Regions from separate parts of the Pseudomonas allokribbensis genome, predicted to be linked through region 2. Evidence: riboswitches for the same ligand, from Rfam matches in the RefSeq annotation. Region 2 holds a riboswitch; each other region holds the start of a gene.
What was found. Region 2 has a riboswitch for cobalamin ahead of cobW (cobalamin biosynthesis protein CobW). Riboswitches for the same ligand answer to the same signal wherever they lie in the genome.
Positions count from the first base shown of each region.

Region 1: it holds a riboswitch for cobalamin, as region 2 does, so the genes downstream of both, cobO (cob(I)yrinic acid a,c-diamide adenosyltransferase) here and cobW (cobalamin biosynthesis protein CobW) in region 2, are expected to answer to the same signal.
Region 3: it holds a riboswitch for cobalamin, as region 2 does, so the genes downstream of both, IF199_RS13380 (TonB-dependent receptor plug domain-containing protein) here and cobW (cobalamin biosynthesis protein CobW) in region 2, are expected to answer to the same signal.

Region 1 covers NZ_CP062252.1:1,849,035-1,858,623, reverse strand. The annotation lists gene bluB (5,6-dimethylbenzimidazole synthase) at 1-556, opposite strand, end outside; gene IF199_RS08550 (cobyrinic acid a,c-diamide synthase CobB) at 553-1,848, opposite strand; gene cobO (cob(I)yrinic acid a,c-diamide adenosyltransferase) at 1,845-2,456, opposite strand; cobalamin riboswitch at 2,538-2,763, opposite strand; gene IF199_RS08540 (hypothetical protein) at 2,930-3,514, shown strand; gene IF199_RS08535 (PQQ-dependent sugar dehydrogenase) at 3,581-4,894, shown strand; gene IF199_RS08530 (C40 family peptidase) at 4,964-5,500, opposite strand; gene IF199_RS08525 (C40 family peptidase) at 5,719-6,336, opposite strand; gene hda (DnaA regulatory inactivator Hda) at 6,551-7,255, opposite strand; gene IF199_RS08515 (AI-2E family transporter) at 7,475-8,548, opposite strand; gene IF199_RS08510 (DUF2066 domain-containing protein) at 8,585-9,589, opposite strand, start outside.
Region 2 covers NZ_CP062252.1:3,680,406-3,689,994, forward strand. The annotation lists gene cobN (cobaltochelatase subunit CobN) at 1-1,221, opposite strand, end outside; gene cobW (cobalamin biosynthesis protein CobW) at 1,225-2,298, opposite strand; cobalamin riboswitch at 2,398-2,608, opposite strand; cobalamin riboswitch at 3,341-3,561, shown strand; gene IF199_RS16720 (CbtB domain-containing protein) at 3,684-3,881, shown strand; gene IF199_RS16725 (CbtA family protein) at 3,893-4,594, shown strand; gene IF199_RS16730 (cobalamin biosynthesis protein) at 4,591-5,004, shown strand; gene cobM (precorrin-4 C(11)-methyltransferase) at 5,096-5,842, shown strand; gene nfuA (Fe-S biogenesis protein NfuA) at 5,892-6,476, opposite strand; partial or broken gene IF199_RS30510 (acyltransferase family protein) at 6,535-6,763, opposite strand; gene IF199_RS16745 (fatty acid cis/trans isomerase) at 6,845-9,139, opposite strand; gene metH (methionine synthase) at 9,298-9,589, shown strand, end outside.
Region 3 covers NZ_CP062252.1:2,931,473-2,941,061, reverse strand. The annotation lists gene IF199_RS13425 (c-type cytochrome) at 1-267, shown strand, start outside; gene IF199_RS13420 (hypothetical protein) at 286-789, opposite strand; gene IF199_RS13415 (O-methyltransferase) at 935-1,591, opposite strand; gene IF199_RS13410 (TetR/AcrR family transcriptional regulator) at 1,704-2,336, shown strand; gene mug (G/U mismatch-specific DNA glycosylase) at 2,309-2,818, opposite strand; gene IF199_RS13400 (sulfite exporter TauE/SafE family protein) at 2,972-3,730, shown strand; gene IF199_RS13395 (pirin family protein) at 3,755-4,654, opposite strand; gene IF199_RS13390 (DoxX family protein) at 4,742-5,182, opposite strand; gene IF199_RS13385 (LysR family transcriptional regulator) at 5,354-6,262, shown strand; cobalamin riboswitch at 6,297-6,502, shown strand; gene IF199_RS13380 (TonB-dependent receptor plug domain-containing protein) at 6,595-8,532, shown strand; gene IF199_RS13375 ((2Fe-2S) ferredoxin domain-containing protein) at 8,532-8,891, shown strand; gene IF199_RS13370 (ABC transporter substrate-binding protein) at 8,888-9,589, shown strand, end outside.

The DNA of each region.
Region 1 (9,589 bases), 1.8 Mb from region 2:
ATTCCTTGACCGGTCCCAGACACAGAACCGCCAGCGGCTTGGCCCCGGCCGGCAGTTTCAGCAGATCGGCCAGCGCCTGCGGTTCGAACAGCGACACCCAGCCCATGCCCAGGCCTTCGGCGCGCGCCGCCAGCCACAGGTTCTGGATCGCGCAGGACAATGAGGCCATGTCCATTTCCGGCAGCGTGCGGCGGCCAAAAATGTGTCGCTCGCGATCGTCCATCAAGGCTGCGACCAGCACTTCCGCACAGTCGTTGATGCCTTCGACCTTGAGCTTCATGAACTCGTCACTGCGCTCGCCGAGGGCCTCGGCGGTGCGTACGCGTTCTTCTTCAACAAGGTTCTGGATCTGGCCACGCAGCGCGCGGTCGCTGATACGGATGAAGCGCCATGGCTGCATCAGACCGACGCTCGGTGCCTGATGTGCGGCTTCAAGCAATCGGCGCAGCAATTCAGGCTCGACCGTGCCGCCGCTGAAGTGGCGCATGTCGCGGCGTTCGGCGATGGCGCGATAGACCGCTTCGCGCTCGGCTTCAGTGAATGCGTTGTCGGTCATGGCACCAACAGTGCGGCAATCGCCGACGGATTCGACGGGAAGTAAAAGTGCACGTACGAGGCGGTCATCCGCCCTTCCCGATACACCGCTTCGGCACCGCGCCCGCCATTGGGGCTGTGGCCACGGGCAATGGGTGTCAGTTCGGTGGTGGTCAGGGAATGGTGATAGGTGTGACCGCGCAGCAAGCCTTCCGGCAGTTCGACCGATTGCAGAGCCAGCGCCGCCAGACGTTTTTGCATCACCGCATCGCCATTGAGCAAACCGACCAGTCCGGCGCGGGTGCCTTCGACATCGGTCAACGAATCGAGCAAATACAGCATGCCGCCGCACTCGGCTAGCAGCGGTTTGCCGGCGGCGTGATGCGCGCGGATCGCGTCGAGCATGGAGGCGTTCTGCGACAAGGCAACGTGATGCAATTCCGGATAACCGCCGGGCAGGTACAAGCTGTCGGCCTCGGGCAATTGCGTATCGCGGATCGGCGAGAAGAAACTCAGCTCCGCGCCCATCGCCCGCAACAGATCGAGACTGGCGCCATAGGTGAAGGCAAACGCCTCGTCACGGGCGACGGCAATCCGCACGCCTTCGAGCAGTCTTTCGGTCTTGACGATTTCAGGCGCGGCGAATTCGACGGCCGGTGGCAGCGCTACCTCGCAAGTGCTGGCCAGCGCTTCGGCGGCGGCGTCGAGGCGCACATCGAGGTCATTGAGTTCGCTGGCCTGCACCAGACCGAGATGGCGACTTGGCAGTTCTATCCCGGTTTCCCGGGACAACGCGCCGTACCAGCGCAGACCTTCAGTGAGGCTGCCTTCGAGCAACTGCGCATGGCGCACGGTGCCGACGCGGTTGGCCAGCACGCCGGCGAACGGCAGGTCCGGCTGGTAGCGCGCCAGACCCAGCGCCAAGGCGCCGAAGGTCTGGGCCATGGCCGTGCCATCGATCACGCCGAGTACCGGCACGCCGAAATGCCGCGCCAGGTCGGCGCTCGACGGTGTGCCGTCGAACAAGCCCATCACGCCTTCGATCAGGATCAGATCGGCTTCAGCGGCGGCTTCCCACAACAGACGTCGACTTTCCTGCTCGCCGACCATCCACATGTCCAGTTGATAGACCGGCGCACCGCTGGCGCGCTCGAGGATCATCGGGTCGAGAAAATCCGGGCCGCATTTGAATACGCGAACCTTGCGCCCCTGATTGCGGTGCAGACGGGCCAGCGCGGCGGTGACAGTGGTCTTGCCCTGGCCGGAGGCCGGCGCGGCGATCAATACCGCCGGGCAGTGACGTGGTTGATTCAAAGTTCGACGCCTTTCTGCGCTTTGATACCGGCCTGGAAGGCGTGTTTGATCATGCCCATTTCGGTGACGGTGTCGCCCATCTCGATCATTTCCGGCTTGGCAGCGCGGCCGGTGACGATCACATGCTGCATCGGCGGACGGGCCTGCAGATCGCTGAGCACCTGATCCAGATCGAGGTAACCGTGCTTGAGAGCGATGTTCAGCTCATCGAGCACCACCAGACCGATCGACGGATCACGCAGCAGTTCGCGGGACACTTCCCATGCAGCTTCGGCAGCGGCGATGTCGCGCTGGCGATCCTGGGTTTCCCAGGTGAAACCTTCGCCCATCACATGAAAACGTACCTGCTCGGGGAAGCGGCGGAAGAACAGCTCCTCCCCGGTGCTGTTGCGGCCCTTGATGAACTGCACCACGCCGCACTGCATGCCGTGGCCCATGGCGCGGGCGAGCATGCCGAACGCCGAGCTGCTTTTGCCTTTGCCATTGCCGGTCAGCACCAGCACCAGGCCGCATTCGTCTGGCGAATTGGCGATGCGCTCGTCGATCACGGCTTTTTTGCGCTGCATGCGCGCCAGATGGCGCTCGTCGCGTTCGGGGGAATCAGTCATGGGGGAGCTCTCCGTTGAGGCTGGATAACGGCGGGCAGGCACAAGAATAGACGGCAACAAGCCTGGCATCGCCCACCGTGATGCCGCTGGATGGATCAGGCCGGTCTCCGGGCTCATGAGCGGCCTTGGCCTGGCTGCGCGCCTTCCCGCTTTGCAGCAGTGGCATCGGACGCAGCTTTTACTCATTTACCGTTGCGGGGGCAGCGCCGGGATCGTGATGGTTCTTCGCTTGAAGACCATCCTCACCGACTTCCCTGTTTCACTCTGTCGACAGCGGTCACAGAGCACCTGAAACAAGCCGCGAAGGTTAGAGGGTTGGGGGTGGAGCGTCAAATGAAGAGGCCCCCTGAAAGCGAATAACTGCCGTCGATCAATTATCTGACGCCAATCTTGTGCCACACTGTCAGCAGTGATATCAAAGAGCCATGCTTTTTGAATGCAGAGAGCACATCACAATAACAAGGGAGAGCACCATGCAAGGCATGATCATCAGCAATCCGCGGCTGGAATTCCTGCGCCCGGTGCTGGAACGCTGGTTTGACTGTATCGACCGCTACAACGCCGTGCGCGGCGACAACGACACGCCGTACTGGCACGACGAAAAAGCCAACCTCGGCCTGTTGTCCGCCGCCGCGTGGATGGCCGAACTGGTCACCCTGCGCGACACCGCCACCCGCAAGCAGAACGAGGAAGGCGAGCGCAATGCCCGCGCCGACCTGTTCCTGGCCGGCGCCGAAGATCGCGCCTACATCCAGGCGACGCAACGCTGGCCGCGCGTCAACAGCCTGAATCTGACCCAGGCCCTGGCCGATATCACCAGCGACGCCAAGCGCATCAGCTACGCCAGCGATCTCAAGCTCGGCTGCCTGTTCGTCGCCCCACAGAAAGCCCAACACAGCGCCAGCCCCGAAGAACTGCAGGACATGGTCGACGACCTGCAAAAGGAACACACCTGCGCCGTCGCCTGGTATTTCCCCTACGCCTATCGCAAATTGCGCAGCGAGGCCGGCAACTACCACCCCGGCATTGCCGTGCTGTTCAAGGAAGCTCGCGGCTGAGGGGTGGAACCATCGGGCTTGCGCACTTCTCTATGATTAGGAATGCATTCATAGGGAAGATCAGTAATGCGCAAGCCCCAGCTCGTTTTCGTCATCGCACTCGCCGGAGGGCTCACCGCCTGTGGTGAATCCTCCAGCCTGCAAGTCTCGGACGGCACCGGCCCGTCCCCCAAACTGCCCGAACCGAACAAGACCCTGATCCCGACGGTGAACATCGCCCCGGCGATCGGCTGGCCGGCCGGCACGAAACCGACACCAGCGGCAGGCACTCAGGTGGCGGCGTTTGCCGAAAACCTCGATCACCCGCGCTGGCTCTACGTGCTGCCCAATGGCGATGTGTTGGTGGCGGAAACCAATGCCCCGCCGAAACCGGACGATGGCAAAGGCATACGCGGCTGGGTGATGAAAAAAGTCATGGGCCGTGCGGGCGCCGGGGTTCCCAGCCCGAATCGCATTACCCTGCTGCGTGACGCCGATCACGATGGCGTGGCGGAAACGCGCACGGTGTTTCTGCAAAACCTCAACTCACCGTTCGGCATGACGCTGGTCGGCAACGATCTGTATGTTGCCGACACCGACCGTTTGCTGCGCTTTCACTACGAACCCGGCACAACCGAGATCAAGAGCCAGCCGATCAAGGTCGTGGATCTGCCGGGTGGCCCGCTCAACCACCACTGGACCAAGAACGTCATTGCCAGCAAGGACGGCAGCAAGCTGTACGTCACCGTCGGCTCGAACAGTAACGTCGGCGAGAATGGCCTGGATCAGGAAGAAGGTCGGGCGGCAATCTGGGAAGTGGACCGCGCGACCGGCAACCATCGGATTTTCGCCTCGGGCATTCGCAATCCCAACGGTCTGGCCTGGGAACCCAAAAGCGGCGCGCTGTGGACAGCGGTGAACGAACGGGACGAGATCGGCAGCGACCTGGTGCCGGACTACATCACCTCGGTCAAGGACGGCGGGTTTTATGGCTGGCCATTCAGCTATTACGGCCAGCATGTCGATGTCCGCGTCGAACCACAACAGCCAGAGATGGTGGCCAAGGCCATCGCTCCCGACTACGCCGTAGGCCCGCATACCGCCTCACTGGGGCTGACGTTCGCCGAGGGCAACGCGTTGCCAGCACAATTCAAGGAGGGCGCGTTCATCGGCCAGCATGGCTCGTGGAATCGCAAGCCGCACAGTGGCTACAAGGTGATCTTCGTCCCGTTTGCCGCAGGCAAACCGAGCGGAACGCCAGTGGACGTGCTGACCGGCTTCCTCGACAAGGACGAGAACGCTTTGGGGCGCCCGGTCGGCGTGGTGATCGACCAGCAAGGTGGATTGCTGGTGGCGGATGATGTGGGGAACAAGGTGTGGCGAGTTTCGGCGGCTAAATAGCCCGGCCCTGAAACAAAAAAACCTGTAGGAGCCAATGTGCTCCCACAGGTTTTTTATTGCTTCGGATGACTACGGGTTATGCGCCAGATGCTCCGGCTGCAGAACACGCTTGGCACTCAGGTAGGCCTTCTGCCAATACGCTTTCGACAGGCTGTCCAGCTTCACCGTGCCGCCGGTGGCCGGTGCGTGAACGAAGCGCCCTTCCCCGACGTAAATCCCCGCATGGCTGACCTGAGAGCCGCCATTGGTGGCGAAGAAGATCAGGTCGCCGGTCTGCAAACCCTCCTTGCCGACATTCGGCGCCTGCATGACGATCAACTCGCGCGTCGAACGCGGCAGGCTGATACCGGCCGCATCGCGGTAGACAAAACCGATCAGGCCACTGCAATCGAAGCCCGAGTCCGGCGTGTTGCCGCCCCAGCGATAAGGCGTGCCCACCAGCCCGAGCGCACGGAACAGCACGTCTTCGGCAGCGGGAGAAAAAGCCTGGGAGGATCCGAACACAATCGGCGCGCGAACCACAGGGGCTGGCGGCGGAGTGCGACTGGCGCAAGCGCTGAGCAGCGCTGCGAAGAACATCAGGGCGAGGCGGGCCGGCATCGTCATAAGCAGAACATCCTGATCTGGCTGCGGCTTTTACTGCCGATTCGACAGAAAACAAAACCGCCTGCGTTGGGACGCAGGCGGTTTGCCATCAATATAGATCAGGATTCTAGCGGCTACGCGGCAAACTTCAAGTAAGACTTTAACTTCACCTTGTAAAGTTTAAGTCTATTGCCCCTGAAGGACCGCTTGTCGCCACGAGCGTGGCGACCAAGGCGAGATTACTTGCGAGCGGTAACCACGGTTGGAGCGTTCGCCAAAGCGCGCTTGGCTTCGATGAAGGTCTTGCTCCAGTAGCTGTCACCCAGGCTGTCGATGCGGACACCGCCACTGCGACGACTGCTGGAGTGGATGAACTGGTTGTCGCCCAGGTAGATCCCGGCGTGGCTTACACGACCGCGACGACCATTGGTGGCGAAGAACAGCAGGTCGCCCGGCTCGAGGTTGCTGCGCGATACCAGCGGAGCATCCACGTTGATCATTTCGCGGGTGGAGCGCGGCAGGTTCATGCCGGCTTCTTCGCGGAACAGATAGCCGATGAAACCGCTGCAATCGAACCCGGCTTCAGAGGTACCGCCGAAACGGTAACGGGTACCGATCAGGGACATGCCGCGTTCAAGAATACTGTCTGCCAGAACCGGAAGCTGATAAGGCTTCTTGCCGTTGAAAGCGGCGAGTTCTTTCTCGGTGTCCAGCTCTTCCTGATAAATAACGGAAGACTGAGCGGTGGCAGAATTTTTAGCCTGTTGCTGCTCTTGATTAACAGGTGAATGAGCAGCGCAACCGAACAACAGGGTGACGAGTGCGAGAGGCACGAGGGGTGCGAAGCGCTTTAGCATGGGCACGACCGTGGCTGATAGTTGTAAAGAAGCCGAGACTATGCCCGCTATCAGCCTCATTTGCAAATTCAATCGATCTTTTTGTGACTTCTCGGTTTCTCGTTTACATCTAAGCGCTTAAGCCTATTTGAATCGAGACGCGGCCTGCGCAGTGCACAGGAAAGCGGATTTTCTGGCGCCTGAAATATGCCGAAACCCGCTGAAAGCCCCGGTTTTACCAGCCCAGGGTTTCTTTCAGGAAGGGAATGGTCAGCTTGCGCTGAGCCTGCAAAGAGGCCTGATCGAGCTGCTCGAGCAGGTCAAAAAGCGCGCTCATGCTGCGGGTCCCGCGAGTCAAAATAAAATGCCCGACTTCATCGGTCAGATGCAGACCGCGACGGGATGCACGCAATTGCAGGGCACGCAATTTGTCTTCATCGGAGAGAGGACGCATCTGGAAAATCAGCGCCAGGGTCAGGCGCGATTTCAAATCCGCCAGTTTTACCGGCAATTCACGTGGCGAGGTTGAAGCGGCGATCAACAAGCGGCGACCGCTGTCGCGCAGACGGTTGAACAGGTGAAACATCGCCTCTTCCCAGTCGGCCTTGCCGGCGATCACCTGCAAGTCGTCCAGACAGACCAGTTCGTACTGTTCGAGGTTGTCGAGGATTTCGATGCCGCGATCCATCAACTCGGCCAGCGGCAGGTACACCGCCGGCTCGCCCATCTGTTCGAAACGCAGGCACGCGGCCTGCAACAGATGCGTACGCCCTACCCCGTGCTTGCCCCACAGATAGATGAGGCTTTCGGTCCAGCCGGCGTCGGCTTCGCATAGACGCTCGACATAGCCGAGTGCAGCGGCATTGGCGCCTGGGTAGTAGTTGATGAAGGTGGCGTCGTCACGCAGACGCACACCTAGGGGCAGCTGAATCGGTTTCATGCTGACTGAACAGTTCCCAAGGAACCGTTAGTGGCCTCTGTGTAAAGTGTGCGAAGTTTATACCCGTGAAGCGGAGCGCACAATGCGACAGACCCCAAGCAAAATCAAAGGTTTGCGTTAACACGCTGGTTTTATGACAGTTTCTTTGGCGCACGAGTGCCAGCATTGCCTGCATGAGACGGGCCAACCCGGCAATCCACCGGGCGCCCCTCCCTCGCCTTACAGCTTCGGATCATCCACTCCGCTATAAATGTCGGAGTCTTTGTACAAGTCATGGACGTGGCGCACCAACACCATGATCACCGCCGCCACCGGCAACGCCAGCAGCACACCGGTGAAACCGAACAACTCGCCGCCGGCCAGGATCGCAAAGATCACCGCCACCGGATGCAAACCGATTCGATCACCCACCAGCAATGGCGTCAGCACCATGCCCTCCAATGCCTGACCGACCATGAACACCGCCACGATCCCGATCATCGGATACAGATCACCACCGAACTGGAACAGCCCGGCAATCAGCGCCGCGCCGATCCCGATCACAAACCCCATATAAGGCACGATGGCCGCCAGACCGGCGATCAGGCCGATCAACAGGCCCAGCTCCAGACCGACAATCATCAGGCCCGCCGCATAGATCACGCCCAACGCCAGCATCACCAGCAACTGGCCGCGCACGAAAGCGCCAAGCACCTCGTGACACTCGCCGGCCAGAGCCACTACACGCTCTTCGCGGTCACGCGGCAACAGGCTGCGGATCTTGGCCATCATCACGTCCCAGTCGCGCAGCAAGTAGAAACTCACCACCGGGATCAGCACCAGATTCGCCAACCAGCCGATCAGCGCCAGACTTGAGGCCGTGGCCTGACTCAGCACCACACCGACGATGTCGGTGGTCTGGCCCATGTGTTCGGTGATCGCCGCCTTGACCTTGTCGAATTTCCAGAAGCCCTCCGACAGCCCCAGCTTCGACTGCGCCCACGGCAGTGCTGTGTGCTGCAGCCAGTCGAGCATCTGCGGTGCCAGCTCATACAGTCGCAGTAACTGCTTGGCGAGCATCGGCACCAGCACCAGCAGCAACGTGGTGACGATCAGGGTGAACAAGGCAAACACCGCAATCACGCCCCAGGTACGGGACAAGCCAAGTCGCTCAAGACGATCCACCAAAGGGTCGAACAGATAAGCGAGCAACAGCGCCACCAGAAACGGCGTGAGGATCGGATGCAGCAACCAGACAAACGCGCAAAGCAGGAGCACCCCACCGAGCCAGAACCAACGCCGCGTATCGGCCATGTAACACTCCATTGCTTCTATATATGAAAGAAAAACCTACCAGCGAAACCGCAACAACGGCGCCGCAGGTATCGGTGCCGGCGCAACGACAGGCGCACCACCCGGCACTGCGGGTTGCGGAGCCACCGGAGCTGCCTCAGCCGGCATTTCCTGCAATTTCGCCAGCGACAACTGCGCCCGCAACTGATCGGCACTGCCGTTCACCCGATACACAATGCGATCGGCATCGACACTCTGCAGACGCACACCAAAGGGTTCGAGCATCCGCAGCAACGTCGCGTAATGCTCCAGATTCATGCCTTGCACTTCCAGAGTCTGCTGACCCGAAGCGCCCGGCTTGGCGACAAAACGAGGCGCCAGGCGCTCGGCGACCGCCAGCATCACGGCATCGGCAACAGCGGCTTGATCAGCCCCTTGCACGCTGCCCGCTTCCTTTTGATCTCCCAGCCACAAATGCCATTTGGCTTGCCACTGACCGCCTTCTTCGCGGGCATGCACGGCGAGCAAGGCGTCAGCGTTGTAGCGTTCAGACGCTGCATGCAGCGGCGCGGGATCGGTGCCTTCAAGCGTCGGCGCGGTCGCGACCAGTTGCTCGCTCAGATCCGCCAGCGGCAGGCGCAACGGCAACCCTCGGTGCTGGGCGGCACGCCGCAATGGCGCGGCACTGGCCTGACCGTCGCCCACCAGGCTTGAGCCTTCGGCGGAGTCGTTCAGCCACCAGCTCAGGATCGACGGCCGACTCACCCCCCACAGCGCCAGCCCGGCACGGCGCAATGCCTGCTCGGTGGTGGCCGGGTCGAAATCAACTTTCAATACCTCCGGTGGCCCGGCATCGAAGCCGAACTGACTGATGATCTGCTGTGGGTCCTTGCGAATCGGCGCCAGCCCGGGGTTCTGCGGCGCCTTCGGGTCGCCGGTGAGACGCAGCACCAGCGTGTCGAGCGCGGACTGAGTGGCGCGATCACGCTCCTCCGGCGACTGGCCGTTGACCGGTTCGCGCACCTGATAAAGACCTTTGACGTTTTCGGCCTGGCTCGCCAG
Region 2 (9,589 bases):
ATTCAGCGCGGCAGCCGGCGTGTCGAGGCCGACGCCGTTGCCGATGCGCCCGTCACGGGTCGGGTAGTTGGCAAGGATCAGGGCGATACGCTTTTCAGCGTTCGGCACCCGCGCCAGATCGACCCAGCGCCGCGCCAGTTCGGCCACAAAATCCATGCGCTCGGGTTGGGCCCGATAACACACGACATCGGACTGACTGCGCTCGCTGCGCCACGCCAGATCCTTGAAGCTGATCGGTCGGCTGATAATCCTACCGTCCAGCTCCGGCAATGCGATGTGCATCGCCAGATCCCGAGGGCCGAGGCCCTGCTCGCTGTCACGCCAACCTGGCTCGTTGTCCTGGGCGCAGATCGCCTGTATCACCGGAATGTTGCGACGGAACGGCCGCAGATGCGGCGCTTCCGGGCTGGACTGGGCGAAACCGGTGGTGTTCAGAATCACCGAGGCCTCGACCTCATCCAGCCAGTCCTCGACCACCGACAGGCAACCGGTCTCTTTCAAACTGGCCACGGCGATCGGCAGCGGATTGAGTCCGGCAGCCTGCAACCGTTGGCAGAACACGTCGATAAACGCCGTGTTGGCCGCTTGCAAATGCGAGCGGTAAAACAACACCGCCGCGACCGGTTGACCGGGCAGCCAATCGGCTTGCCAGTCGCTCAGTGCGGCGGTGTTTTTGTTTGGGTGGTAAATCGCCGTGCGCGGCAGCGTTTGCGGCTCGCCCCACACGTAATCCCGCGCCAGCCAGCGATTGGCCAGACAGCGGAAGAAGTCCAGCGCATTGCCCATGCCGCCCTGACGAAGAAACTGCCAGAGCCGGTCACGATCCTCGGCGACAACGGTGCTCAAGTCGCTGAGTTCCGGGTCGGGACGGTCATCGCCCGGCACCAGAATCACCTGCACACCGCGTTCGGACAACTCGACCAGCCGCTCGACGCCATAACGCCAATAAGCGATGCCGCCATGCAGCGAAATCAGAATGACCTTGGCATGACGCAGCACTTCATCGACGTACAGGTCGACCGACGCATGGTTCTGCACCTGCATCGGGTTGGCCAGCCGCACGCTCGGGTAATCTTCGGGCAGCTGCTGCGCGGCTTCGGCGAGCAGCGCAAGGCTGGAGTCGCCGCTGCACAGGATCACCAGCTCGGCGGGGGTTTGTCCTAGGTCGGCAATGTTGTCATCCGACACGAAACCGCCGGGCTGGGTCCTGAGCAGGTGCATGGCTTAAACGCTGAGCGCGGCGCGCAATTGCGCTTCGAGCTTGGCCGCGTCCAGTTCCTGGCCGATCAACACCAGACGCGTCACACGTGCCTCATCGGCGCCCCACTGACGGTCGAAGTGCTTGTCGAAACGCGTACCCACGCCCTGGATCAGCAGACGCATCGGCTTGTTCGGGATCGCCGCGAAGCCTTTGACCCGCAGGATGCCATGCTGAACCACCAGTTGCGTCAGCGCATCGAGCAACAAGCTTTCGTCGGCTTGCGGCAGTTCGATGGAGATCGAATCGAAAGCATCGTGATCGTGGTCGTCATGATCATCATCGCCTTCACCGTGGTGGTGATCGTGATGGCTGTGGCGGCTGTCGATGTGCTCTTCGGAACCGGCACCGAGACCGATCAGCACGTCCAGCGGCAGGCGACCGTTGCTGGCTTCGATGATTTTCACCGCTGGCGGCAGCTCTTCGGCGACTTCCAGGCGTACGCGAGCGAGGTCTTCAGGGCTGGTCTGGTCGGCCTTGTTGAGGATTACCAGGTCGGCGCTGGCCAGTTGGTCGGCGAACAGTTCGTGCAGCGGCGATTCGTGGTCCAGGTTCGGGTCGAGTTTGCGCTGGGCGTCAACCTGATCCGGGAACGCGGCGAAGGTGCCGGCGGCCACGGCCGGGCTGTCGACCACGGTGATCACCGCGTCAACGGTGCAGGCACTACGGATTTCCGGCCACTGGAAGGCTTGCACCAGCGGTTTTGGCAGAGCCAGGCCCGAAGTTTCGATCAGGATGTGGTCGAGGTCGCCGCGACGGGCCACCAGTTCGCGCATCACCGGGAAGAACTCTTCCTGAACCGTGCAGCACAGGCAGCCGTTGGCCAGTTCGTAGACGCGGCCGGTGGCTTCTTCTTCGGTGCAGCCGATGGTGCACTGCTTGAGGATTTCACCGTCGATGCCCAGCTCGCCAAACTCGTTGACGATCACCGCGATACGACGGCCCTGAGCGTTGTCGAGCATGTGCCGCAGCAAGGTGGTTTTACCCGAGCCGAGGAAACCGGTGACGATGGTGACGGGGAGTTTGGCCAGTGTTTTCATCGGATGCCCTTTGGCAAGGTGGCGGGCATACGGGACGAGACCGGCAACGCAAGTGCGTGCCTGGAGAGTTCGCCACCGGATCACCCCGCCCGGTTGAAAGTGAGAATCTGTGACGAGGCAGGTCTCCTGGCTGACGGTGTTCAGGCCTTGGGCCCGGTATTCGCTGCGCCTTCCCGCTGGCTCTGGATTGAGTTGGCAGTGGCGTGGCAGCGAACAGCACCGTTCACAGTTGCGGGGGCAGCCGCGGCTTGGACCGCGTTCCCTTCTTAGCTTCGGCGTGGGCCGAAGAACCTCGAAAGCGCAAGGCTACGCATCGTGTGTTGACCGGTCAATGTTTGGATTGGGGGCATATCCGTTGCTGCGGTTATGGCCACTTAGGGTTCCGCCCTTACGGCGGGTCACTTTTGACAAACGCCTCAAAAGTAACCAAAAAGTCTGCGCCCTGACGTACGGCCCTCGCTGTCGCTCGGGTTCCTTCGCTCCGGGATCGATCCGGGCGCATCGCCTACGGTTTGCTTCGCTGCACCTCCTCTCGATGTGTTTGGCTTCGCCAAACGGTCGCTGCGCTCCCACCCCCGGATCAATCCCTCCACTCAGCCTACCGACGGACCTTGCGATCAAAAGCGGTACTTGAGCTAACGCTCATCGTGGTGAGGGGCTTTTGATCTGGCTTTTGCTCTGGCTCTGGCTTTTGATTTTTTGCCCCTTCGGCAGGCCGAGCGGAGGTGTTCATCAGGGGGTAGGCGCGCAGCGCCGTGCGGCGAAGCCGCATACATCGAGAGGAGGTGCAGCGAAGCAAACCGGAGGCGATGCCCCCTGATGGACACCGTAGCGAGGGAACACTGAGCCTAAGCGAAGTGCCGTACGCCGGGGCCAAGACCTTTTGGTTACTTTTGGCTGGGCCGGCATTCCGGGCGTTTGTCAAAAGTGACTCGCTGTAAGAGCGAAACCGCCAGCGGCAGCACCCGAAGCAACGGATATGCCCCCCCTATCCAAACCCACCCCACCCATTCAATTGACTAAAAACCCCAGCCCATGGTCTCCTACACAACTTGTTACGGGTGCCCTGCAAAGGGTGAAACGGGAAACCGGTGAATCATGTGCTTTACTCTAAAGCCATGTCAGTCCGGTGCTGCCCCCGCAACGGTAAGCGAGCGAAGCGTCAGATCCACTGTGCCCCCAGGCATGGGAAGGTGACGCTTGCAGGTCGGCAGACAGCCACCCCTCGTGAGCCCGGAGACCGGCCCGCAACACACAGTACGCATCTTGCGTCACTGAACATAACAAACCCGCGGTGGGCGGGCGCTGTTCGAACCTCTGCGTGCCCGACTCGCAGGGGTTTTCATGCGCACCGTTCACCCGCTGACACTCCAGAGGGAAGCGCCATGTCGATCATCAGCAGCACCGGCAGCAACACGGACAAAATCTCCAGCACCACCACCCTGAGCCAACGCCTGACCGCTGCGATCTTCGCGTCGATCCTGGGTGCCAGCCTGGTCTATTTCGCCGGTTTCTCGCACATCGAAGCGGTTCACAACGCCGCTCACGATACCCGCCACAGCGCCGCGTTCCCGTGCCACTGAGACCCGACGACATGATCAAGCGTATTGCGCAGACCGCAGGTTTCACCGGCCTTCTGGCCGCCCTGCTCCTGACGTTGCTGCAAAGCTTCTGGGTGTCGCCGCTGATTCTTCAGGCAGAGACCTTCGAGAAAGCCGAGCCGGTTGCCGCCGTTCACGAACACGCCGCCGGCACCGCCGCCCATACCCACGATGCCGAAGCCTGGGAGCCGGAAGACGGCTGGCAGCGCGTTGTGTCCACTACCGGTGGCAATCTGGTCGTGGCCGTGGGTTTCGCCCTGATGCTGGCCGGTCTGTACACCCTGCGTGCGCCGACCAAGACATCGCAAGGCCTGCTCTGGGGTCTGGCCGGTTATGCGACTTTCGTACTCGCACCGACACTGGGCCTGCCGCCTGAGCTGCCGGGCACCGCCGCTGCAGACCTGGCGTCGCGCCAGATGTGGTGGATCGGCACCGCCGCGTCGACCGCTGTCGGCCTGGCGTTGATCGCGTTCGGTGGCAACTGGTTGCTCAAGATCCTCGGCGTGGCGATTCTCGCTGTGCCACACGTGATCGGCGCCCCGCAACCGGAAGTGCACTCGATGCTCGCGCCGGAAGCACTGGAAGCTCAATTTAAAATCGCTTCGCAGTTGACCAACGTGGCGTTCTGGCTGGCTCTGGGCCTGATCAGCGCCTGGTTGTTCCGCCGCAAAAGCGATGGTCAATACCACGCATGACCGATGACAGCGCAGTGCCGACCTTTGTGGTCGGCCTGGGCTGCCAGCGCGGCTGCCCGGCCAGTACGCTGCGCGCCTTGCTCGACCAGGCCCTGCAGGCGCATCGCATCGAACTCGAAGCGGTCAAGGCCCTGGCCAGTATCGACCTGAAACGCGACGAACCCGGCCTGCAGGAACTGGCGGCACAACTGGCGCTGCCGCTGCTGTATTTCAGCAGCGAAGAACTGGCCAGTTATCAGCAACGCCTGAGTCACCATTCGCAGATCGCTTTCGAACGCACCGGTTGCTACGGCGTGGCGGAAAGCGCCGCACTGGCGCTTGCCGAACAACTGATCCAGGCCCCGGCAAAACTGCTGATTTCCAGACAAAAATACGCCCAGGCAACCCTGGCATTGGCCGGCGCGGCGTAAATTCCCGATAATCCCCGCTTTCGATCATGAGCATTCTTCATCTGAACTGCTCTTGAAGCCTCGACCTGCCCTACTTTCACAGGATCCAACGATGACCGTTTACTTCATCGGCGCCGGCCCCGGCGACCCGGAATTGATCACTGTCAAAGGTCAGCGACTGATTCGCAGCTGCCCGGTGATCATCTATGCAGGTTCGCTGGTGCCGGCGGCGGTGCTGGACGGTCATTCGGCTGAAACCGTGGTCAACAGCGCCGAACTGCATCTGGAACAGATCATCGATCTGATCAAGACCGCCAACGCCAAGGGCCTGGACGTGGCGCGGGTGCATTCGGGCGATCCGAGCCTGTATGGCGCCATCGGCGAGCAGATCCGTTATCTGCGCGAGCTGGACATCCCGTTCGAGATTGTCCCCGGCGTAACCGCCACTGCTGCCTGCGCGGCGTTGTTGGGCGCCGAACTCACTTTGCCGGACATCTCGCAAAGCGTGATCCTGACCCGTTACGCGGACAAGACCGCGATGCCCGCCGGGGAAGAACTGGGTAACCTCGCGCAGCACGGGGCGACCATGGCGATTCATTTGGGGGTCAATCATCTGGAGAAAATCCTCGCCGAACTGCTGCCGCACTATGGTGCAGACTGCCCGATCGCGGTGATCCACCGGGCGACGTGGCCGGATCAGGACTGGGTGATCGGGACGCTGGAGGATATTGCCGCGAAAGTAGCCGCCAAGGGGTTTCGGCGTACGGCACTGATTCTGGTCGGGCGGGTGTTGGGCAGCGATCATTTCAGCGAATCGTCGCTGTATCGCGCGGGGCATGCGCATTTGTATCGACCATAAAAAAACGGCGCTCACGGGGCGCCGTTTTTTTTATGCCGCAGCGAACGCCTTAGTAGTAGGCGTTTTCTTTCTGCGTGTGGTCGGTCACGTCGCGAACGCCCTTGAGCTCCGGAATGCGCTCGAGCAAGGTGCGCTCGATGCCTTCCTTCAGGGTTACGTCCGCCTGGCCGCAGCCCTGGCAACCGCCGCCGAACTGCAGCACGGCAATGCCGTCTTCAACCACATCGATCAGGCTGACCTGACCGCCGTGGCTGGCCAGCCCCGGGTTGATTTCGGTTTGCAGGTAATAGTTGATGCGCTCGTTGACCGGGCTGTCGGCGTTGACCATCGGTACTTTGGCGTTCGGTGCCTTGATGGTCAGCTGGCCGCCCATGCGGTCGGTGGCGTAGTCGACGACAGCATCGTCGAGGAACGCTTCGCTGAACGAGTCGATGTAGGCGGTGAAGCTTTTCAGCCCCAGCGCTGTGTCTTCAGGTTTCTCTTCGCCCGGCTTGCAATAGGCAATGCAGGTTTCGGCGTACTGGGTGCCAGGCTGGGTGATGAAGACGCGGATGCCGATACCCGGGGTGTTCTGCTTGGAAAGCAGATCGGCCAGGTAATCATGGGCGGCGTCGGTAATGGTAATAGCGGTCATGGAAACTCCTCGCAGGCTTGAGGCGGAGTTTACGCCAATCGGCGCGCGGCACAAAGTCCTAGTATTTACGTAGGAATAGTTCGCAAATCGGCCAAGCGCCAGGTTCGCCGTCAATCCGGGCTTTAAGCCTCGGATAGCTGCGTTTCTCTACCCATTCGCAGCTCAGCCATGAAGCGTCTCCGATGGCCAGCGCACAGACAAATAACATCAAATACGGGTTGATCCCATAGCGTCGGGCCAGATAACCGCCTGCCCGACAGCACCAGCACGTACATCAGATACACCGACTCGAAGAAAATCTGCAACATCGATGGCGCTCCCGATCCCGTGCTACACAGGATTGGGACAGCTGCCATCGATCAAACCGATCAAAGATTCTCGTACCGGTTCATATCCAGCACGCCCTCTTCCACCGGGTCGGTTTCATGGATGTACTGGCTCAGATCGTGGAAGTAGAACCAGAACTGTGGATGGCTGCGGCGAATACCCCAACGTTCGACGATCTTCTCGAACTGCGGCGCATCCTTCGCGCTTTCCATGGCATCGACAAACGCCGGCACCTGATCCGCCGGGATGTTGAACATGAAGTTCGGGTAGCTGCTGAGCACGCCCGGATAAATGGTCAGGGTGTCGAGGCCCGGCTGATAGCGCAGTGACTCACCCAGCAGGAACGCCACGTTGCTGTGGGCGCGGTTGCGCAGCAGGCTGTAGACCTCGCGTTTGCCGCTGGCAGTTTCGATGCGCAGCATGGTCGCTTCCGGCAACTGATCGATCACTTTCAGCCCCGCCGCAGGACGCGCCGTCAGACGGCTCAGCGCCTGTTCGGCGTTTTGCAGCGCCGGGTCGATGTTCGGCCGCGAGCAGTAGGCATCCACGCAGCGATTGATCGGATCGGGCCGTGCGTTGAGGTCGCCGTAACGGGCGAGCAACTGCATGGCGAAGTCATGTTTCGGGTCTTTTCCGTCGAGTTTCAGTGCCGTTGGCTTGTCGTCGTCGATGGACTCGTAGTCCAGCCACATCTTGAACTGGCCGCTGCTCTGATACCAATCGTCGAGGTAGTCCTCGCGGGAATCGGCCGGCATCAGACGCAGAAAATTCTGCTCGGCGCCATTGCGGATCAGGTCGAAGTACAGTCGGGTCTGCGCCTGATGGGAGACGTTGCCGAACACATCGAAATTCACCGCCAACTGGTAATAGGTGCGCTCCAGCAACGGATAGTCGAACAGCCACATGGTCTGCGGCACTTCGCCGATCAGGCCTTTGGTCACCGACGCGCTGTCGAAGTGGCGGAAGATGCTCAACAGCGCATTGTCGTTGCCCGCCCACAGGGTCGACCAGCTCGGCGCCGGTTGGTCGGCGTAACTGTCACGGCGCAAGGCTTCGTACTTGTTTCGCTTGTTGCGATAGTCGTGCCACAGGCTCAGGACGCTGCCGACATCGTCGTTCTGCCCCGGCATGGCCAGCAACGGCGTGGCCTGGCCGCGATAGTTCGGATCGGTGATGTACAGGTCATGTTCCGGCGCCTGGAACAGCGCCCAGAAATTATCGCGAATCACGTCAGTTGCGATCTGGCCACGGCATACCGGGCCGCGAATGAACGTGCGCACGAAGTATTCGGCGTTATCGAGCATGAACTGATAACGCGCCTGCGCCGGAATCGCCTCGAAGGTCGCAAACGGGTTGGCCCGGCTCTGTGGCCCGTAACCCGGCAGCGCATGCACCTGCCAGTTGCCGTTGTAGAACAGGCTTTTGACCCGCGCCATCTTCGCCGCACTCAGCGGATAAGTGATGTGGGTCTTGTGCACGATCACGCCCTGCACCGGCCACAGGCGGTAATACACCTGGGTGCCCGGATCATCGTTCGGGCGACGGGTGGCAATCAGGTCGATCGGCTGGCCGGTCGGCGTGCGCGAACGCACCCACTGGAAGAAATGCCCCGGCTCGCCGTCCTTGAAATAGATGTGCGCCAGGAACCAGTGCTCATACAGCCAGCGCCCGACCAGACTCTCCCGCGCGCCAGGCTGGTTGAGCAGGTTTTCCCACTGCACGATCTGCAGCGCTTCCTTGGCGCTCGGCGCCAGGCCCTGCTCGTCGATTGGCGCGCCGGACGCCAGCCAGCGCTGCAACGTCTGATATTGCTGGTTGGTCAGGCCGGTGACCGCCAGCGGCATGCCCTCTTTCGGGTGGGCGCCGGCATAGCCGTCGAACTCGGCCGACATCGCGCACATGTTTTCCCGTTGCAGGCCGAGGACGATGTCCTCCGGCAATTTGGCGTTGGGTGTCAGTGGCGTTTTGTGCCCCAATTCCAGCATGCGCGCCATCAGTGCCGCCTGACTGCCCTGGGCGTCGAGTACCGAATAGAAGTCTTTCTGCTGCCAGGCACGTTTGCCAAAAGCGTCGTAGAACAGCCGCGTGGTCGGCGCTGCCTGAGTGCGTTCGCCGTCGTAGACCGGCATCTTGCTCGCGCCACGGGCCGCGCCTTCACCACTGCCCAGGTTCAACTGGCAGGCGGAGTCGTAGCACGCATGGCAGGCCACGCACTTCTCGGTGAAGATCGGCTGGATATCGCGGGTGTAAGAAATCGAAGGCGAGATCGCAGGACTTTGCGCCGCCGCGCCAAAGCTCAAAAACAGCAACACCATGCTGACGACGCGGTACGACATATCCTTGATCCTGATCCTGAATAAAAACGCCGCGATTCTACCGTTATGACGCCCGTGCCAACATGAGCGATATTCATGCAAAAGTGCCGCATGCTCTAAATCCGCACAGGTTTGTTATGATCCCGCTCCTTCGTCATGGTCTTTTTCGAGTAGTCCCAATGTCCGATCGCAGCGTCCGCCTTCAAGCTCTCAAGCAAGCCCTCAAAGAGCGCATCCTGATACTCGATGGCGGTATGGGCACGATGATCCAGAGCTACAAGCTCGAAGAGCAGGATTATCGCGGCAAGCGTTTCGCCGACTGGCCGAGCGACGTCAAGGGCAACAACGACCTGCTGGTCATTACCCGTCCCGACGTGATCGGCGGCATCGAGAAAGCCTACCTGGATGCCGGCGCCGACATCCTGGAAACCAACACCTTCAACGCCACCCGCATTTCCATGGCCGATTACG
Region 3 (9,589 bases), 750 kb from region 2:
CACGGACCCGATATCAAGGGAACCGGGCCATTGGCCCATAAAAGCAATCCTCCGACACCTGATCTGACAACACCTGCCTTCAAGAAGCGGCTGAATGATTACCCGGGCGTGATCGTGTCCTCGATCATCCTTCGCCCGAACGGCGACCTGATTCCAAAAACCTTGCGCGAGAATGGTGTAAAGATCCCGCCGCACGCCTGGAGCGTCAGCGATTTTCGCGATTTGAATCAGTACATGAACGATGTCATTTCAAAAAAGCAGCACTAAGCCGGGCAACAGTACCCTTCAGCCTTGGTCAGTCTTTTTGTCGGTGCCTTTTATGTTTTCAATCAGGTCAACGACGTAGTCTTGATTGAAGCCCGCCACGAATGACCAGAACAGCAACTTGGCGTAGGCCGCGTACCCTTCCGCATGTTGGCAAAAAATATCGTTGAAGATTTGCTTCAAACATTTCGGATCGTCGTCCGGAACGATCACCGGAAACAGATCGCCCCTGATAACGCCGGAAAGGAACAGGAGATACAACAGCCCCGCCAGTATCCCGCCGATGAATGAAGGCAGTATCAAAGCGAACCATGACTTGGCGAGGTTTTCGATTTCCGGATCGGTCAGTATCGACAGTCGTCTGTGAAACCCTACGTAGCCCCCGATATTCCCGGCGATACAAACGATAAAGGGCACTTTGTAGTCGGGCAGACTGTAAGTGACGGCAATCGCCAGCAACAACAGGGCTATGAAAATCCAGAATATCCGCTTCCAGATGATGTTGAGGTCGTCCTGACGATTCATGATCAGCTCCCTGATCCTGGCCATGTGTTGGTCTTCATGACGATAGACGAATCCTGTCGCACGCATGAAAGATCAAACCGGAAAATGCCTCGAAGGTCCGCTTCTGAAGCAACACCCACCCTCGCGGCATTTCGGATGCCACCGCTCAGCCCAACCGCATCGACACTTCAATGTCATCGGCAAACGGCACGCTGAGGTAACCGTTCTCCGGCGAGCGCACATGGGCCAGGTATTCCGGGCAGTAATTGGTGTTGTCGGCCACCACCAGTGCGCCGGGGCGCAGGTGTTTTTCAACCAGATTCAACACGTCGCCATACAACGCCTTGGCGCCGTCGAGCAGCAACAGATCGACCGTCGCCGGCAGGTCACTCGCCAAGGTCACAAGTGCATCACCTTCGCGGACTTCAATCAGATCACTGACGCCACCCTCAACGAAGTGATGCCGCGCCAGTTCGATTTTCGACGGTTCGAATTCGCTGCCGATCAGCACACCGCCGCCGTTGTCCCGCAGCGCCGCTGCCAGGTGCAGGGTCGACAGGCCGAACGAGGTGCCGAACTCAACAATGGCTTTGGCCTGGGTGCTACGGGCCAGCATGTACAGCAGTTTGCCGGTGTCGCGGGAGACAGGCAGCCACAGGTCTTTGAGCATGCCGTAGAGTTCGCGGTACTCGGTTTTGCTGTGCATCAGGCGCTCGCGTTCTTCGTTGGAGACGGTGTTCAGGAGCGGACTGGTGGCGGCGCTAGCCTGGGTGTAGAGGCGCTCGATCAGGGTTGCCAGGGGTTCAGTGGTCAAGGTTGTCATGGTGGTTTTCCGTCAGTTGAGGGCTAAAATGCGAATGATTCGTCGCGTTTAAATGATGCGAGCGAATGGCCCGATTCGCTATTCGCATTCCCTCTTCACGCCTGAGCCGACCATGACCGACCGCCAGACTGCCCGTATTTCCTCTCGCAAACAGCCGCAGCAGGCCCGCTCCGCCGAGTTGGTTTCGGCGATTCTGCAGGCGGCTATTCAGGTTTTGGCCAAGGAAGGTGCGGCCCGATTCACCACGGCGCGGGTTGCGGAGAAGGCTGGCGTGAGCGTGGGCTCGCTGTATCAGTACTTCCCGAACAAGGCGGCGATTCTGTTTCGGTTGCAGAGTGATGAGTGGTTGCAGACCACGGAGATGCTGCAGCGGATTCTGCAAAATCGGGAGGCGCCGCCACTGGATCGCCTGCGCACGCTGGTGCATGCGTTCATTCGTTCGGAGTGTGAAGAGGCGCAGATGCGCGGTGCGTTGAGCGATGCGGCGCCGCTCTATCGCGATGCACCGGAGGCCCATGAAGTGCGGGCGGCGGGCAAGCGAACCTTTGAGGCGTTCATGGTTGAATTGCTGCCCGAGGCGAGCGAATCCACTCGTACACTGGCCTGCGATCTGATCCTGGCCACACTCAGTTCGGTGGGGAAGGATTTCTCACTCAGCCCGCGTACTGACGACGAAATCACCGCGCGTGCGGAGGCGATGGCCGACATGTTTCGTGCTTATGTGGTTTCGCTCGATGCCAGGTAAAGCTGTCGATACGCCGTCACCAGTTGTTCCTGGTTGAACGCCAGATTGCGGCCGCTGGGATTCGGCAGAACCCACACTGCCGCGCCGCCAAACGGGGTGTTTTGCAGCCCCCATTCAATCGACTTTTTCCCGGACAACCCGGCATAGGCAGCCTTGCCGAGAAACGCCACGAAGCGCGGCGAATACCGGGCGATCTTGCGTTCGAAATTCGCAGCGGCGGCGGTGAATTCGTCCGCCGATAACTGATCCGCCCGGGCCGTCGCCCGCTCGACCACCGCAGTCAACCCGCAGTGAAATTGCAGGATCGAGCGATCGTTTTCCGGGCTCACCTCGTGGGGCGTGAACCCGGCCAGGTGCAGCGTGCGCCAGAAGCGATTGCTTCGCCCGGCGAAGTGATGCCCCTGCTCCGCCGCCAGCAAGCCGGGATTGATCCCGCAGAACACCACGGACAGGCCTTCGGTCAGGATGTCTTCAAGCCCCATGTGTCTTCCCCATTTGCTACATCCCGCCGAAGGCCGGCATTCGATCCGCCCGGCAACTGGCCCACGGAATAACCTCAAAACTGTAACTGTTAACCGCGCAGATCATGAGCGAAATTATGGCCATTTCCCGCCCTCATGAAGTGAGCGAAAACCTTGGAACTGACCCTCACCACCCTCCTCGTCACCTTCGCCGGCGTGTTCCTGATCTGCTTCATGAAGGGGGCGTTCGGCGGTGGTTTTGCGATTGTCGGGATTCCGTTGCTGTCGTTGGTGATGGACCCGATCACGGCTGGCGGGCTGTTGGCGCCGCTGTTTGTCGCCATGGACTTGTTCAGTCTGCGCTACTGGAAGCCTTCAACCTGGTCAAAACCGGATCTGCGCCTGCTGGTACCAGGACTGGTCGTCGGCATCGGCCTGGGTTATCTGCTTTTTCGGGTGCTGGATCACCGAGCGATCGCCATCGTAATGGCGGTGGTCACCCTGCTGTTTGTCGGTTTGTGGTTCAAGGCGGGTGGAGAAGTCCGCGTGAAGCCGCGCTCATCGCCCAAAGCGCTGGCCGCCGGCCTTACATCGGGCATCACGACCATGGTCGCGCACTCCGGCGGGCCGCCGCTGGCAATCTATCTGTTGCCGCTGGGCCTGAGCAAACAGATGTATGCCGGAACGACCAGCCTGTTTTTCACGGTCGGCAATCTGCTTAAAGCCGTACCCTGGCTGCTGCTGGCCAAACCCAGCGGCAACGTCCTGACGCTGATGTTCGTCAGCCTGCTCGCCGTACCCAGCGGGGTCTGGCTGGGCTGGCGGCTGCACGCCAGACTGGATCAGCGCCAGATGTACCGCGCCTGTTATGGCTTGCTGGTAGTCACGGCGCTGAAACTGTTGTGGGATGGTGTCGAGGGATACATGGCCTGAGTGAACTCCCAGGCCAGACCCGGCTTACTTGAACACCGGCACGGCAGCCGACCCGTCCGACTGTTTGAGATACTCACGCAACCGCCCACCGATTTCCGCAATCTTCGCCTCACCCTCTCGCAAGGCTTGCGGGTTGGTGTGCACGGAGTAGTTTCCCAGCGCCAGGTCATAGGGATGTGGTTGCGCCGAGCCGATCACGAACACCGTGCCTTCGCGCATGGCCTTTAGCGTCACGGCGCCGTTGCCAGGTTCGAAGACCGCCATTTCACCCGCGCTGACCAGATCCGGCGCCGCCAGCAATCCACGGCTGACACTCAGCCATAACGACTCGTGACCTTCGGGTGGGGTGTACGTCCAGGATTCCCCGGCACCCAGCGTGACCAACAAGTAATTCATTCCCGCAGGCGCTCTAACCGGGCTCTGGACACCTTGGTGCAAGCCGAGAATCACCCGCGCCGGCCCCACTTCAGGCATCGCGCCGGACTCAAGGTATTGGCTGTCGACACTGGCGTTTTCCAGCTCTGGAGGCAGCGCCACCCACAGTTGAAAGCCCTGAACCCGCTCCGAAGTACCCACCGACATTTCCTTGCCGTGCCAGACACCGCCGCCCGCCCGCATCCACTCCACGCCGCCGTAATCAATCATGCCCTTGCCCGATTCGGCGTCCTCGAATCGCAAGTTGCCCTCGGTAATCACCGTGACGGTGGCAATCCCCGAGTGCGGGTGCATCGGCATGCCGTGAATGAACGAAGCCTCGCCTTCAAACAGATCGAGAAACACGAACGGCTTGATCAGATGCCCCAGATCCGAAGGGCTCATCAGTCGCACGATCGCGCCATGCCCACTGCCGCTGGTGCGATAACGGATTGCTCGGAGGGTATGGGTCTCACGGGTATAGCCAGAAAGTTGCTGCTGAACGGTCATGATGATTACTCGGTTCTGTCGCGGGGTACGGCCAACAAAAAATGCTGAAACGCGGTGAAGGAACCTGTCCTTCACCGCGCTCGGGCATCAACCGCGGCGAGCGTCGAGGCTGAAGCGGCCGGCGCCGAAAGCCACGACCTGCAACAGGCCACCGGCCATGGCGATGTTCTTGAAGAAGTGGATGAATTGGTTCTGGTCAGCCAGTGCACTGTGGAAGGCCAGTGCGGTGAACACGCTGAACGCAGCCAGCACAGCGGCGACGGTGCGGGTGCGGTATCCGGCGATCAGCGCCAGGCCACCACCGACTTCAACGATGATCGCCACTGCCAGTGCCACTTGTGGAAGCGGCAGGCCCACCGAGCCGATGTAACCGATCATCATCGCCGGCGCGGCGAGTTTGGAAAAACCGGAGAGAATGAAAATCACGCTGAGCAATACGCGGCCGATCAAGGCAGCCGAAGCTTGTTTGGTGTCGGAAGCGTTCTGTTCAGAAGCCTGTGTTTGAGCGATGTTTGCAGAAGTAGCCATGGGAGTATTTCCTTCAATGGGGTCCGGTTCGACTTGAACCGTCCGGATGAAGAAATGTTGCGCCTCGGCAGCTCATCTGAATAGCCGACTAATTTAGATCATTACGTTCGATAAAATAGGTAAGCTGCATATTCCACGGTAACGCGCCCATGGCGACTCAAGGACACAGGCATGATCTCCGATCCAGGCACACCGACACTCGATCAACTGCGCGTATTCCTGACCGTCGTCGAAGTCGGCAGTTTTGCGGCCGCTGCGCGCAAGCTTCACCGGGCGACGTCGGTGATCAGCTACTCGATCGCCAACCTTGAGATGCAATTGGGCGTCACCCTGTTTGATCGTGAAACCACCCGCAAACCGCAACTGACCGACGCCGGCCGCACCGTGCTGGCCGAAGCCCGGACCATCGCCAACGGCGTGCATGGCTTGAGGGCCAAAGTCAAAGGCCTCCTTCAGGGACTTGAAGCCGAAGTGCATGTGGTGCTCGACGTCATGCTGCCCGCCGAGCGCGTGGTGGATGCGCTGAAATCCTTTCGGGAAGAATTCCCCACCGTCGCCTTGCACCTGCACATGGAAGCACTCGGCGCCGTGACTGAACGGGTGATCAATCGCGGCGCGGTGGTCGGCGTCAGCGGGCCCATGAACGACGGCATCAACGGCATCGAAAGAATCGGCATCGGCAGCGTCGAGCTGATTCCGGTGGCAGCGCCAAATCATCCGCTGGCTTCGGGCGAAGCCAACGTTCCCGGTGCCGGACGTGAGCATACGCAACTGGTGCTGTCCGATCGCTCACGCCTGACCAAAGACAGGGAGTTCGCCGTGCTGAGCAACCGCACCTGGCGCCTGGCGGACCTGGGTGCCAAACACATGTTGCTGCGCGAGGGCATCGGCTGGGGGAATATGCCGAAGCCGATGATTCAGGAGGATCTGGACAGCGGCCGACTGGTACAGCTGGATTTGTCGGAGTACGCCAGCGGGCAATACACCTTCGATGCGATCTACCGTACCGATGTGCCACCGGGCCCGGCGGCGCGGTGGTTGATCGAGCGCTTCGTTCAGCAGAACACGCACGAGGCTTGACCCGGAAAGTTGACGAGCGGTCATCCGAATGTTCAGATGCCGCCCTGTTTCAGGTGTCCCATGCCGCCGTGCATGGGGTGAAACGGGAAACCGGTACGTTCTTTTCGAACAAGTCCGGTGCTGCCCCCGCAACGGTAGGCGCGTGATGCTTTCGACACACCACTGTGGCCAGACGGCCATGGGAAGGTGAAAGCGTCCATACGCGCGAGCCCGGAGACCGGCCTGAAATTCTGTTTGGCAAACTCCTGCGGTGGGCGGGCATGGGCCGGTGTCGGCGTGTGCGCGATGCCTTCTCCTGCATGCTCTTCTGCGAAGATCCTTTCGAGAAGACAATGATTCGACCTTTCAACACTCCGGCTCCATCCCTGTTGCTTGGCTGTCTGTTCAGCCCCCTGTTGCTGGCGGACGACGCGCCGCTCGAACTCACTCAGCAAATCGTTTCCGCACCGTCCGTGGAGTCCACGACCGTGGCCGACATGGCGCAGTTCGGCAGCAAGGTCGAGATCGTCACCCGCGAGCAGATCGAACGTGCCGGCCCCAGCGCCGATGTCACCCGCGTGATGCAGATGTTCATTCCCGGCCTGTACGTCGCGCCGAAAAACGGCCCGTTCGACTACGGCACCTATTCCCTGCTGGGCGGGCGCAACGATGACACGCTGATCCTGCTCGACGGCGTGCGTCTGAACAATCGCCTGTACGGCGGCCTGTACCTGGACACCCTGCCGGCCAACGCCATCGAACGCATCGAAGTGCTCAAGGGCGGGCAGAGCCTGCTGTTCGGCACTCAGGCCGTGTCCGGCGTGATCAATATCGTCACCCGCAGCCCGCAAAGCCGCAAAGCCTCCGGCGAAGTGAACATGGGCGTGGATACCTTCGGTGGCACCACCGAGGATGCGCGGGTCGAGAACATCTTCACCAACGGTTTCGGCGATCTGGGCTTGCTGGCCTACGTCAGTCATAACGTTTCGGATGGCTATCAGCCGTTTCGCAATCGCGACATCAAGAACGACAGCAACAAGAAGCGCGCCTACGAAGTCACCACCTTCGGCGGCAAGGCGATTCAGTCCTTTGGCGACGATGCGCGGATGGAATTGTTCTACCAATACGCCGACGCCAACCTCGACTTCGCCCGCCCGGTCGACAACCACAAGACCACCAACGACCGCGTCCAGCAGATCGCCACGGCGACCTTCGAACAGAACATCAACGAGCGCCTGAGCTACTTCGTCAAAGGCCACATCAACGACTGGGATACCCGCTACACGCGCATCAACAACACCGCCAATGGCGGCACCAGAACCATCAATCACAACGACTACTGGGGCTTCACCGACTGGGGCGTGCAGGCCGAAGGCAAAGCCGAATTGCCCGGCGGCCATGTGCTGGTGTTCGGGACGGACAACCAGTGGTTCAAAGGCCAGGACGATGTGCTGATCATCGACAATGACAAGGCTGAAGCCCACGCGCTCTATACTCAACTGCGCCCGCAGATCGACGCCCTGCCCGACTGGCATCCGAGCATCGGTATTCGTCACGAAGCCATGAGCGGCGGCGACAGCGCCACGGTCGGCATGCTTACTTCGCTGTATGACCTCAATGAACACTGGGCACTGCGCGGCCAGTACGGCACTGCCTACAAACTGCCGAACGCCGAGCAGTTGTTCGTCAACGAACCGGGCGACGAGTTGGGCAACCGCAACCTGAAACCGGAGAAAAGCCGTAACGCCGAACTGGGTCTCGACTACAAAGGCCTGCTGCTCGATCGCGAATTCAGCGCCAGCGTCACCCTGTTCAAACGCAAGATCGACGACCTGATCACCCTCGACGACATCCAATGGGTCAACGGCCAGGGGCGGATCCAGATGCGCGGTTTCGAGGCGGACGCGAAACTGGCGCTCAACGAGCAATGGAGCCTGCAAGCGGACATGACTCGCAACCTCACCGAATCGCGCGCCGGGGTGACGCTGAACGATGTGCCGAGCTTCTTCGCCCGCTCGCGCATCGGTTACGAGTCGGTTGACCGGATGTGGGGCGCCGGCGGTGCGATCCGCTATATCCGCGATGTGATCAGCTCGAAACAGGTCGAGTACGGCCATTACTCCGTGGTGGACGCCGACGCTTATCGCTACCTGGACGGCGCGCACCAGCACCGACTGAGCCTGCTGGTGGAAAACCTGTTCGACCGCGATTACGTCACCAGCCGCTCGAACAACGTCGACAACCTCGGACGGCCGTTCACCTCCGAAGCCCGCTACACGTACCGTTTCTGATGGCTGAAATCAAAACCATCGACGGCGTCGACACGCACCCGGACTGGTCGCACGTTCCCGCCCATGCCCGCCACGTGTTCCTCTGCACCGGCCCGCGCTGCACCCAGCGCGGCGCCTTGCAGATATGGAAAACCCTGCGTCGACACTTGCTGGCGCATGACCGCATCGAGACACCGGGCGGGGTTTTGCTGACCCGCACGCACTGTCAGTTCCCGTGCAACCTGGGGCCGGTCATGACGGTGTACCCGGAAGCCTGCTGGTATGGCGTGCGCAGCCACGCGGATGCGCAACGGCTGGTCGAAGTGCACCTGGTGGGCGGTGAAGTGGTCGAGGATCTGTTGATCAAGGAGCGCTCATGAGAAGGCTGTGTTTGCTGGTGGGCGCCCTGCTCTGTGCTTCGCTGGTTTTGGCTGATAGCTACCGCAATTGTGGTGAGACCTGGCACCTGCCGGCATCGCCGCCGTCGCGGATTATCGCGCTCAATCAGCATGTGGCCGATCTCGTGTTGGCGTTGGGCGCCGGCCCGGCGCTGGCCGGCGTCGCCTATCTGGATGACACCGGTGCGCCGCAATCCGAGTACTTCGGCGTGCCGGTGATTTCGCCCCGCTATCCATCGAGCGAAGTGCTGTACGCGCAGAAACCGGATCTGGTGGTCGGCGGCTTCGCCACGGCGTTTGGCAACGGCGTCACGTCACGCAGCGGACTGGGGCGCAACGGCGTGGCTTCGTATTTGCTGGAATCGGCCTGCAACGGACATTCGCTGGATTACTTCGAACACATCCGCAACGACCTCTCGACCCTCGGAGCCTTGCTGCACCGACAGCAGCGCGCTCGAGAACTGAGCGATGCGATGGATGCCGATCTGGAAAAGGCCAAGGCGTTAACCCGCCGGGGCAGGCCACTGTCAGTGTTCTATCTCGACAGCGAGGTCAACGGTCTCGACAGCGAAGGTCGACGGGGTTTCGTCACCACCCTGCTGGCCGCAGCCGGGGCTCGAAACCTGTTCGCCGACATCAATCAATACCGGGTGACCGTCAGCCGCGAAACCCTGCTCGCC